Regions from separate parts of the Pseudarthrobacter sp. SSS035 genome, predicted to be linked through region 2. Evidence: riboswitches for the same ligand, from Rfam matches in the RefSeq annotation. Region 2 holds a riboswitch; each other region holds the start of a gene.
What was found. Region 2 has a riboswitch for cyclic di-AMP ahead of MUN23_RS18935 (LysM peptidoglycan-binding domain-containing protein). Riboswitches for the same ligand answer to the same signal wherever they lie in the genome.
Positions count from the first base shown of each region.

Region 1: another riboswitch for cyclic di-AMP. It lies ahead of MUN23_RS04320 (C40 family peptidase); the one in region 2 lies ahead of MUN23_RS18935 (LysM peptidoglycan-binding domain-containing protein).
Region 3: another riboswitch for cyclic di-AMP. It lies ahead of MUN23_RS05100 (hypothetical protein); the one in region 2 lies ahead of MUN23_RS18935 (LysM peptidoglycan-binding domain-containing protein).

Region 1 is NZ_CP096882.1:944,307-947,572, reverse strand. Features, by position in the region: gene MUN23_RS04330 (metal-dependent transcriptional regulator) at 1-150, shown strand, start outside; cyclic di-AMP (ydaO/yuaA leader) riboswitch at 292-535, shown strand; gene MUN23_RS04325 (M23 family metallopeptidase) at 539-1,363, shown strand; cyclic di-AMP (ydaO/yuaA leader) riboswitch at 1,512-1,674, shown strand; gene MUN23_RS04320 (C40 family peptidase) at 1,745-2,419, shown strand; gene MUN23_RS04315 (C40 family peptidase) at 2,591-3,266, shown strand, end outside.
Region 2 is NZ_CP096882.1:4,079,832-4,083,097, forward strand. Features, by position in the region: gene MUN23_RS18930 (YdiU family protein) at 1-633, shown strand, start outside; gene MUN23_RS18935 (LysM peptidoglycan-binding domain-containing protein) at 703-1,554, opposite strand; cyclic di-AMP (ydaO/yuaA leader) riboswitch at 1,558-1,729, opposite strand; gene MUN23_RS18940 (lytic transglycosylase domain-containing protein) at 1,942-3,234, shown strand.
Region 3 is NZ_CP096882.1:1,139,110-1,142,375, forward strand. Features, by position in the region: gene MUN23_RS05095 (cell wall metabolism sensor histidine kinase WalK) at 1-1,183, shown strand, start outside; cyclic di-AMP (ydaO/yuaA leader) riboswitch at 1,260-1,436, shown strand; gene MUN23_RS05100 (hypothetical protein) at 1,442-2,176, shown strand; gene MUN23_RS05105 (HAD-IA family hydrolase) at 2,247-2,963, opposite strand; gene MUN23_RS05110 (VOC family protein) at 3,039-3,266, opposite strand, start outside.

The DNA.
Region 1 (3,266 bases), 1.9 Mb from region 2:
GTCCAGCTGGATGAAGGCGGGATCAGGCCTGGTGCCACGGTGTCCCTGGAGCGCGTAGGGGAGTACATTTCCGTGCGCGTGCCGGGAATCGAAGGGGCGCTCGAGTTGCCCCCGGAAGTGGCATCCCACGTCTTCGTTTCCGTCAGCTGACGGGAAGGCGGTCCGCCGCGTGGGGCCGCGCGTGGGGCCGCGCCATAGCGCAGCGAGGCAAGGTTCCGCAAAGATAACGGAATTGTTACTGTCCAAGTTAATCACCTATAGTTGAAACTCAGCGTCGATACAAAAGCGTTACCTGATCCGGAGCCGAGCTCTGCCAGCGGATCAGGTGCATCAGTCACCAACTGGCAGAGGCGGGGGAACCACAACCGGCAGTCGTAAGACTGCCTTGGGGTTAAGTCCGTCAGCAGCAAGCCTCTTCCAGCGAAGGATCCTCACGGGATATCTCTGCGCCAAGTGCTTGTCACGGCGGACCGGGTCTTTGAACTCTCTGACCCGAATCCGACAGCTAACTTCGCAGGCTACCCAGAGAGGAACATTCTTGACCACGCAATACTCCAGGGGCCGCCGTCGCGCGGTGGGTCCCGCTTCGGCGCCCAGAGTGGCCGAGGATTTCAGCGCGGAGAGGCCCCGCGACCCACAGCGGGAAGCCCGCCGCCGCCGGGGACCCTTCCGGCAGATGACGGATTTCGCCGCCGCCAGTGGCCTCGGCCAGAAGGCCGGCATCGCCTTGGCAGCAACAGGCCTGGCTCTCACCGTGACGGTTCCTGTGACCGGCCCCGTGATGGCCACTCCGGCACCCGGCCAGGCTGCGTCGGCCGTTTCCGCTGCTCCGCAGCCCGAAGTGACCGCCGAAGCCGCCGCCCAAATTGATTTCAGCCGCTCGTCCGTGGTGACCCAGGGTGATCCCGACGGCAAACTGAAGCAGCTCCTGAGTGCCCAGTCCGCGGGATCCATTACCCGCGCCGCCTCTGCCGGAAGCCTCGGCTCGCCGCTCGCCCAGCTGGCTACGGCCTCACCCTTCGGATTCCGAGTCAGCCCGATTACCGGCGGCTCCGGCGACTTCCACCGTGGCCAGGACTTCGTGGCACAGTGCGGAACCTCTGTCCTGGCCGCTGCCAGCGGTACCGTCACCTTCGTTGGCTGGCACCAGTACGGCGGCGGCAACCGCGTGGTGGTGGATCACGGCAATGGCCTTGAAACCACTTACAACCACCTCTCCTCCGCCAGCGTCAGGGTAGGCCAGACAGTCAGCCGCGGCGACGTTGTTGCCCTCAGCGGCACCACGGGCGCGTCCACGGGCTGCCACCTCCACTTCGAGGTCCAGGTCAATGGCGAAGTCGTTGACCCCACCGGCTGGCTCTGACCCAAATGATGGCCAACTCTCGAATCGCGGCGACGTGCCGTGACCTGAATGTGACATTGGCTCGGAACTCCTGTAACGTCTAAAGCGCGTCAACTTTTCCGAAGTTGACGTTCTTGAGTGGATTGCCTAGCTCTGCCACCGCTCAAGGTCCGTTCGCATGACATCGTCTGGCAGGGGCGGGGGAACCAATTTTGGTCTTCGATTCTGAAGGCCTTGGGGTTAAGTCGCAAAGCTTCCACTGTGAAGCAGCGCGGCCGGGTGACTCCCATCCGAATCCGACAGCTCACCTCGCAGGCATTGGGAGAGGCTACCTTCGTGTCTTCACGCCATACTTCTGCGCGTCACCGCGCACAACCGGTTCGCACTAACCCCTTGGGCTCCGTGTCCAAGGCCGTCAGTGCCAATGCCGGGACCGTAGGTCGCCAGGCTGCTGTTATCGCAGCTGCATCAGGTCTGATCCTGAGCATGGGGCTTCCGGCCAACGCTGCGGATTCCACCGCCGGCGTTTCCGCCTCTACCGAGTCCGGTTCCGCGCAGACGGCACTTGCCGTAACTGCCGCGCCCACGGCTACCGTTTCCTTCGAACGCCCCGTCATCAAGACGACGCCGGCGCCGAAGGTTGAGAGGGTCCGTGCGCAGTCCACGGCCTCCGAAACCGGGGCTCAGGGTGCTGCCGCAACCGAGGCCGCGGCCTCCAAGCTCGCTGACACTGTCTCCTCCGCTGCCGCTTCGGGTCTGGCAGCACTTGCCTACACCGGTATCGGACACCCCTACCTCTGGGGCGGCACCACTCCCAACGGCTGGGACTGCTCCGGCTTCACGCAGTGGGTCTACGCCCAGGCCGGCATCAGCATTCCCCGCACCAATGCCTGGACGGCCATGCGGCCCACCGCCACACCGGCCCCCGGTGACCTGGTCATGCAGAATGGCGGCGCCCACGTTGGCATTTACGTCGGCAACGGCATGATGATCAGCGCACTGAACCCGTCACAGGGCACGCTGCTCCACTCGGTGGCATCCACGGGCGGCGGATCCTTCTTCACGCTGGCCCCGTAGTTCCTGCAACCCAGTAGTTCCCGCAGCCCCGTGCTGCCGGAGCCGTTCTTCGCTGGAACCTTTTCGCTAGATCCCCGTTCGGGGCGTGCCGGCGTACCCCCAAGATGCCGGCGCGTCCAAAGCCCTCAGGCTGCCCACGCGGTCCTGAGGAAAACGAAAGAGAGAAAATTAATGACTACACGTGCAACTGTTGCACGGCACCGCGCCGAGGTCGCCAAGACCAACTCGCTGGCTGTCATTGCCAAGGCTGTCGGCGACAACGCCGGCGGCATGGGCCGTCAGGCTGCGGTTATCGCTGCTGCTTCCGGCCTTGTCCTGACCAGTGGTATCGCTGCGAACGCGGCTGACACCGGCGTCCAGCGTGAAGCTGCGTCCGCTTCGAACCTTGAGGCTGAGGTTTCCGCCCCGGCCATCATTTCGGCTGCTTCCACCATTGCCATCTCCTACGAGAAGCCCGCAGTGACCACCACGCCGGCTCCCGTTGAGGCTCCCGCGCCTGTTGTTGAAGCTCCGGCTCCGGCCAAGGCCGCGGCCACCCTCACGGTAGCGTCGGCCGCTCCGAAGGCGCCGGTCTCCGCCAGCGGCAAGGGCCAGGCCATCCTGTCTGCAGCCTATGCACAGCTCGGCGTCAGCCAGGACTGCACCATGCTGGTGACCAACGCCCTGGCCGCCGTGGGCATCAACTACCACGGCTGGCCCGCAGGGTACCTGTCCCTGGGTCAGACCGTCAGCGCCGCCGAGGCCCAGCCCGGCGACCTGATCTATTACGCCGACGGCGGCGCGGGCATGGCCCACATTGCCGTATACGCCGGCAATGGCCAGGCAGTGCACGGCGGCTACAACGGCA
Region 2 (3,266 bases):
GCGGTCTACAGCTCCATCGACGCGGACGGACGCTACGCCTACGCCAACCAGCCGGTCATCGCCGAATGGAATCTCACCCGGCTTGCCGAGGCACTCCTGCCCCTGCTCCATGAAGACCAGGACCAGGCCGTGGCGCTCGCGGTGGAATCCCTCGGCGCCTTCCGCACGCTGTACAGTGCTGCCTGGTCAGCCGGCATGAAGTCCAAGCTTGGGCTGCGCCCGGACACGCACGACGACGTCGCGTCGCCCCTGGTGGACGGCGTGTTGGCGCTGCTCCAGGAAGGCAAGGTGGATTACACCTCCTTCTTCCGGAGCCTCGGCTCGGCGGCCCGCGGAACCCCGGAAACTGCGCGGTCCATGTTTGCGGACCCGGGCGCCTACGACGCCTGGGCCGCACGGTGGCTTGCCCTGGCGCCGGACACGGACCTGATGGACCGGGCCAACCCCGTCTACATCCCCAGGAACCACCTGGTTGAAGAGGCTCTGGATGCTGCTATTGCGGGCGACCTGGACCCCTTCAACCGGTTGGTGGACGTCCTGGCCGATCCGTACACGCAGCGCCCCGGGCTGGAACGCTACGCCGGCCCCGCCCCTGAGGACTTCGGGAGCTACCGGACCTTCTGCGGGACCTGAGCGAACACCAGGGATGGACGACGGCGGCGCGGGGCTGGGTGCCGCCCGCGGCCGTCGGGCATGGTCGGATCACGCTACGCGGACGAAGGACGCTCCGGCGAGCCAGCTGATGGAGTGCACTTCGGTTTTGAAACCGTCCACCCCGCCACTGACAACCTGGCCGTTGCCGGCGTAGACGCCCACATGGCCGGCCGTGATGACCAGATCCCCCGCGGCAGGTGTGCCCACCACCGCGCCGTACTGGAAGAACTGGCCGGGAGCCAGGTCGCCCACGCTCTTACCCACCGAGCGCAGCGCCTTCTCCACCATGGCGGTGCAGTCCTGCTGTATGCCGAGCTGGGAGTTGGCGGAAGCCAGGATGGCCCCGCCGAGCGAGCCGGCCGGTGCCTGGGCCGCCGGTGCGGACGTTGCCGCCAGCCGGATGCCGGTGTTGGTGGGAGAGGCCGGCGCCGCCGCGGCCTTCGCCGCGGGAGCCGGTGCGGTGTAGCCGGCACCGGGGATCCGGATCTGGTCGCCGGGGTAGATGATGCTGGTCAGCGAGAGTCCATTGGCAGCAAGGACGTCGTTGAGCGGGACGCCGTTGGTGGCGGAAATCTGGCCCAGCGTGTCACCCGAAACGACTGTGTGGACGGTGGCCGCGGCGGGGGCTGCTGCAGCGGAAGCCGGAGGAACAGCGGCCGGAGCCGCTGCCGCCGCACTGGTTTGGACCTGGGTGTTGGCAGTCCCGGAGTTGTCCGGGCCGTGGACGCCGGCCTGAGCCGGGACGCCAATGCTGAACAGCAGGCCGGATGCAGCAATAGCCACCAGGGCCGGCCGGCCAAACGTCAGGGGGTGTGTTGTGGCCGCAGTAGACAGGCCAATAAGGACGGTGGAGCGGGCAGGAACCGCACGATGGCGTGCGGCAGCGGAATTCTTGGACACGGTTGATCGCCTCTCCCATGCCTGCGGGGTGAGCTGTCGGGTTCGGGTCGGAGATACCCGGCCGGTAGCGCCGCCGCACGGGACGGAGCGATACCGACTTAACCCCAAGGCTTCGAAAAGCCGTGGAAACGTGGTTCCCCCGTCCCTGCCAGCTGGAAAGCGACTGGATCCCGGTCAGCGGCAGGGCTCGGCATACTGGCGGGAATGTCCCGGCTTGAGCCGGGCCACCGTTTGACCATAACTTCCGGTTATCGACAATGTCACATTCCGGTAACGGAATGTAGGCGTGAAATCCACCCGTGCTTCATCTCGGATTCCCTCCCTCCTCGGTAACGATGTTGCAGGTCAGGCCCCGTAATCCGTATATGCCCGGTAAGCTCACCAACTATGTCCCGGATTGTTCAAAAAATGCGGCTGCCCGCCCTCGCCGGCCTGCTGGCGGTCGCCCTGGTGGGGTCGGCTGCGCTGCTTCCCTCGCATGCCGCAGACGACGCGCCGCCCGGCGGGTATCCCTCGTGGCAGGACGTGCAGAACGCCAAGAAAAGCGAGGCTGGCAAAGCGGCAGAAGTCGCCAGGATCAATGGGCTGCTGGGCGGACTTCAGGCTGAAGCAGAGACGCTGGGCAATGCGGCCGTAACGTCCGCCGCGGAGTATGCCAAGGCCGAAGCGGCACTTCAGGCCGCCACTTCCACGGTGGACGCACTCACGGCCCAGACGGCACGCGCCGCGGCCGAACTGGGACAGTACAAGAAGGAAATCGGCGCCCTGGCGGCCCAGTCGTACAAGACTGGTGGAACCAACATGGGTTTCTTCGTTGCCCTCGACGCCGTACAGAACAACAGCATTCAAGGCCTGAATATCGTCCAGATCGTCAGCGATAAGACTGCGGCCCTGGTCAACAAATCCGCAGGCGCCGAACGCATTTCGCGTGCCCTGGCCGATCAGGAGCAGGCGGCCAGGGCCGAACGCGAGCGCCTGTCCAGCGAAGCCAGAACCAAGCTCGACGCCGCCCAATCCGCCCAGCAGGCCATGTCCCGGCAGATCGCGGAGCAGCAGGAGCACGGCCAGGAACTGACCGCGCAGCTGGCCTCCCTCAAGGGCACCACGGCTGCGGTGGAGGGGGAGTTCCGGCAGGGCCAGGTGGCGTTGGCCGCGTATGAAACGGCGCAGGCCGCCAAGCGGGCCGCGGCGCAGGAACAGGCGCGCCAACAGGCGGAGGCGGCAGCCAAGGCGGCGGCCCTTGCCGCTGCACAGAAACCGGCGCCGGCCCCACCTGCTGTACCGGGAGTGCCCGCCCCGCCTCCAGTCCCGAGCCCGACGCCGGTCCCGCCGCCCGTCGTCGTCGTGCCTTCCGTTCCGGGAGGCGCTGTGAACGACCCCGCGGGCGCCAAGAACTACGCAGCCGGGCAGCTGGGCGCCTACGGCTGGGGCCAGGATCAGTTTCCGTGCCTGGCGTCGCTGTGGACCAAGGAGTCGAACTGGCTGACCACCGCCACCAACCCGTACTCGGGCGCATACGGCATCGCCCAGTCGCTGCCGGCCAGCAAGTATGCCAGCGCTGGCAGCGACTGGCTCACGAGCTACCGGACCCAGGTCAATTGGGGCCTGTCGTATATCGCTGACCGCTACGGGTCACCGTGCGGCGCGTGGAACCATTCCGTGGCCAACAACTGGTACTGACCTGCGGGGGGACGGCAGCCAAACCACTAGGC
Region 3 (3,266 bases), 2.1 Mb from region 2:
CAAGCAGACCCTGCTGGCGCTGGCGCAGAACGGCCTTCCCGTGAACCGCTCGCTGTCCAACGGGGATTACCGGATTGTGGCCGTGCAAACCGGCTACGGCGATGTCCTTGTCACGGGCCTTCCGCTCGCCGCCAAGGAGAGCACGCTGGCATCGCTGGTGTGGACCTTTGTTTTTGTCTCCTTGGGCGGCCTGGCGCTGATCGGACTGGCGGGAACCGTGCTGATCCGGCGCACCATGAAGCCGCTCGAGCAGCTTTCCGAGGTTGCAACCCGGGTGGCCCGGCTCCCGCTGGACGCGGGCGAGGTGGCACTCGCGGTGCGCGTCCCGCCGTCGAACTCCAATCCCGGAACCGAAGTGGGCAGCGTAGGGCACGCCCTCAATCTGATGCTGGACAACGTCGCCAACGCACTCGAGGCGCGGCAGCGGAGCGAGACCAAGGTGCGGCAGTTCGTTGCCGACGCTTCCCATGAGCTGCGCACCCCGCTGACCGCCATCCGCGGGTACACGGAGCTGATGCGGATGACCGAGGACTTCACGCCGGACGGCCGGAAATCCCTGGCCCGGGTCCAAAGCCAGTCCGAACGCATGACCACCCTGGTGGAGGATCTGCTCCTACTTGCCCGGCTCGATGAGGGCCAGCCCCTGAAGCTCAGCGAAGTAGACCTCACACAACTCGTGATCGAAACCGTCAGTGACGAGAAGGTCATCGCCCCGGACCACCACTGGCGCCTTGAACTGCCTGACGAGCCGCTCGCCATCACGGGTGATGCGTCCCAACTGCGTCAGGTGCTTGTCAACCTGCTCTCCAATGCGCGCAAGCACACGCAGCCGGGGACCACGGTGGTCACCGCTGTCACGAAGTCTGCCAATGGCGGCGCAGCGGTGACGGTAACGGACGACGGCGGGGGCATCCCTGCGGAATTCGTGGACCACGTTTTCTCCCGGTTTGCCCGCGCAGACGCGGCGCGCAAGGGTACGGCACCGGCCTCGGGCGCCGGGGCGTCCGAAGGCACCAGCGGCCTGGGCCTGTCCATTGTCCAGTCGATCATGGAGGCCCACGGCGGGAGCGTGGAAGTGACATCGCGGGCCGGGCGGACAGAGTTCGCGCTGCTTTTCCCGACCGGCATCCTGGCATCATCATCAGACACCCGGGCACAGCAAGGCGACACACCGCCGTCGTGATTCTCGTTACCTAAATGTGACTTAAGCCGCCAGCTCCGGTACCGTCGATATGGTGTGGTTCCCGTTTGGGCCGCATATCCGGATGACGCCAAGCTCTGCCGCTTCCCGGATTCCGTTTTCAGAGGCAGAGGCGGGGGACCCACCGTCCCGGGCACCAGGTGCCCTTTGGGGTTAAGCCAACACGTGATTGTGCCGTGTGGCCGGATGCCCTCATCCGAACCCGACAGCTAACTCCGCAGGTGTGAGAGGCGATCCATCATGTCTGAATTCAAGGTAGAACCGCGCCCGCAGGGCGACAACAAGTCCAATAGCCACCGCAAGCAGACCCGCTTCGGCGCAGCTATGTCCCCACTCTCCAGGGCCGCCCGGATTCCCTCCGTGGGCCAGCGCGTCGCGGTGTTCGCCACCGCGTGCGCCCTGTTGGTCGGTGTAAGCGCCGCAGCACACGCTTCCGAGTCGGCCTCGCTTGCGGCCAGCGCCAACCAGGCCGCCGAAGAAGAGAACGCCCAGTCGAAGCTCAGCTTCGAAGCGGCTGAGATCCAGGCCCCGGCCACTCCGGAAGCGGCTCCGGCTGAAATCAACGTCGCGCCCCAGGCCGCCGATCCGGCACCCGCCCCGGCACCCGAACCCGCTGCCACTCCTGCTCCGGCCCCGGAACCTGCACCCGCGCCTGTTGTGGCCGTCAACGACCCCGCAGGAGCGCAGGCCTACGCTGCCGGGCAGCTGGCGACGTACGGCTGGTCCGCTGACCAGATGCAGTGCCTGCAGACGCTGTGGACCAAGGAATCCGAATGGACCACCACGGCCACCAACGCCAGCAGCGGCGCGTACGGCATCGTCCAGTCATTGCCCGCTGAGAAGATGGCGAGCGCCGGCGCGGACTACGTCACCAACTACCGCACGCAGATCAACTGGGGCCTGAACTACATCCAGGAGCGCTACCAGTCACCGTGCGGCGCGCTGAACTTCCACCTGTCGCACAACTGGTACTAGGCCGACTGAGCGGCGCCGGCGGTTGGCGTCGCTGAGCTGCACGCCGCGCCGGCGGATCACAAGTGGCGGATCACGAAAGTGATCCGCCGGCGTCAAGCCGGAAAGAAATGAGCTGCCGTCCCGCGGCGTCCGTTTCCACGGAGGCGGTCACGGCACGGTAATCCGCGACATGCAGCACGCCTGCCGGCAGCTCGCCCGTGTTGGGACCCACCGCCACCGTACGGATACCTGCGGCAACACCTGCAGCGATTCCTGCGGGCGCATCCTCGAATACCACGGCGTCCTCCGAATTGACGCCCAGCAGACCGGCGGCCATCAGATAGCCTTCCGGGTGCGGCTTGCCCCGTGTGACCAGGTCCGCCGTCACGGCCGTGGCCGGCATGGCCAGTCCGGCGGCGTGCATGCGGATGTCCGCGAGGGTCCTGTCCGCTGAGGTCACCAGGGCAACTGCCTGGGCCGGGAGGCTGCGAAGCAGGCGGGCAGCCCCCGGCAACGCGACGATACCGGCAGTCCGCACCCGTTCCATCGCGCCGAGTTCCGCAGTGAGCGCCACGACGTCGGCTCCCTCCGGCGCGAACCGGCGCACGGTATCGGCAGCCTGGACGCCGTGCGAAGTGCGCAGGATTTCGGCGATGTCCAGGCCGTACCGGGCCGCGAATTCTCCCCAGACCTCTTCGACCACTGCCGTGGAGTCCACCAGTGTGCCGTCCATATCGAAAAGAACGGCACGGCAGGTCAGCGTTTGTGTAGCCGGTGTTCGTGTGGCGGCAGGTGTGGGGATGTTCATGCTGCCTATTTTGCCTTAGGCGTTACCGGCTTAGGTGTCACGGGCTTAGGCGTTACGATCCGAGGCATCACGCCCTTAGGCGTCACGGCTCGGGATGTACTGCACCGCCCACTTGTTGCCGTCGGGATCGGCGAAATAGACGAAGTGCCCCCAGTCCTGGATGTCTATGTCGCTGACCTCCACACCGTTGCCCTTGAGGTGGTCGTGGGCAGCCTGGATGTCGCTGACCACCATCTGCAGGCTTGGGGCCGTACCCGGAGGGGCGTCATTGAGGCCCTCGCCAATACAAATGGAGCAGGCGGA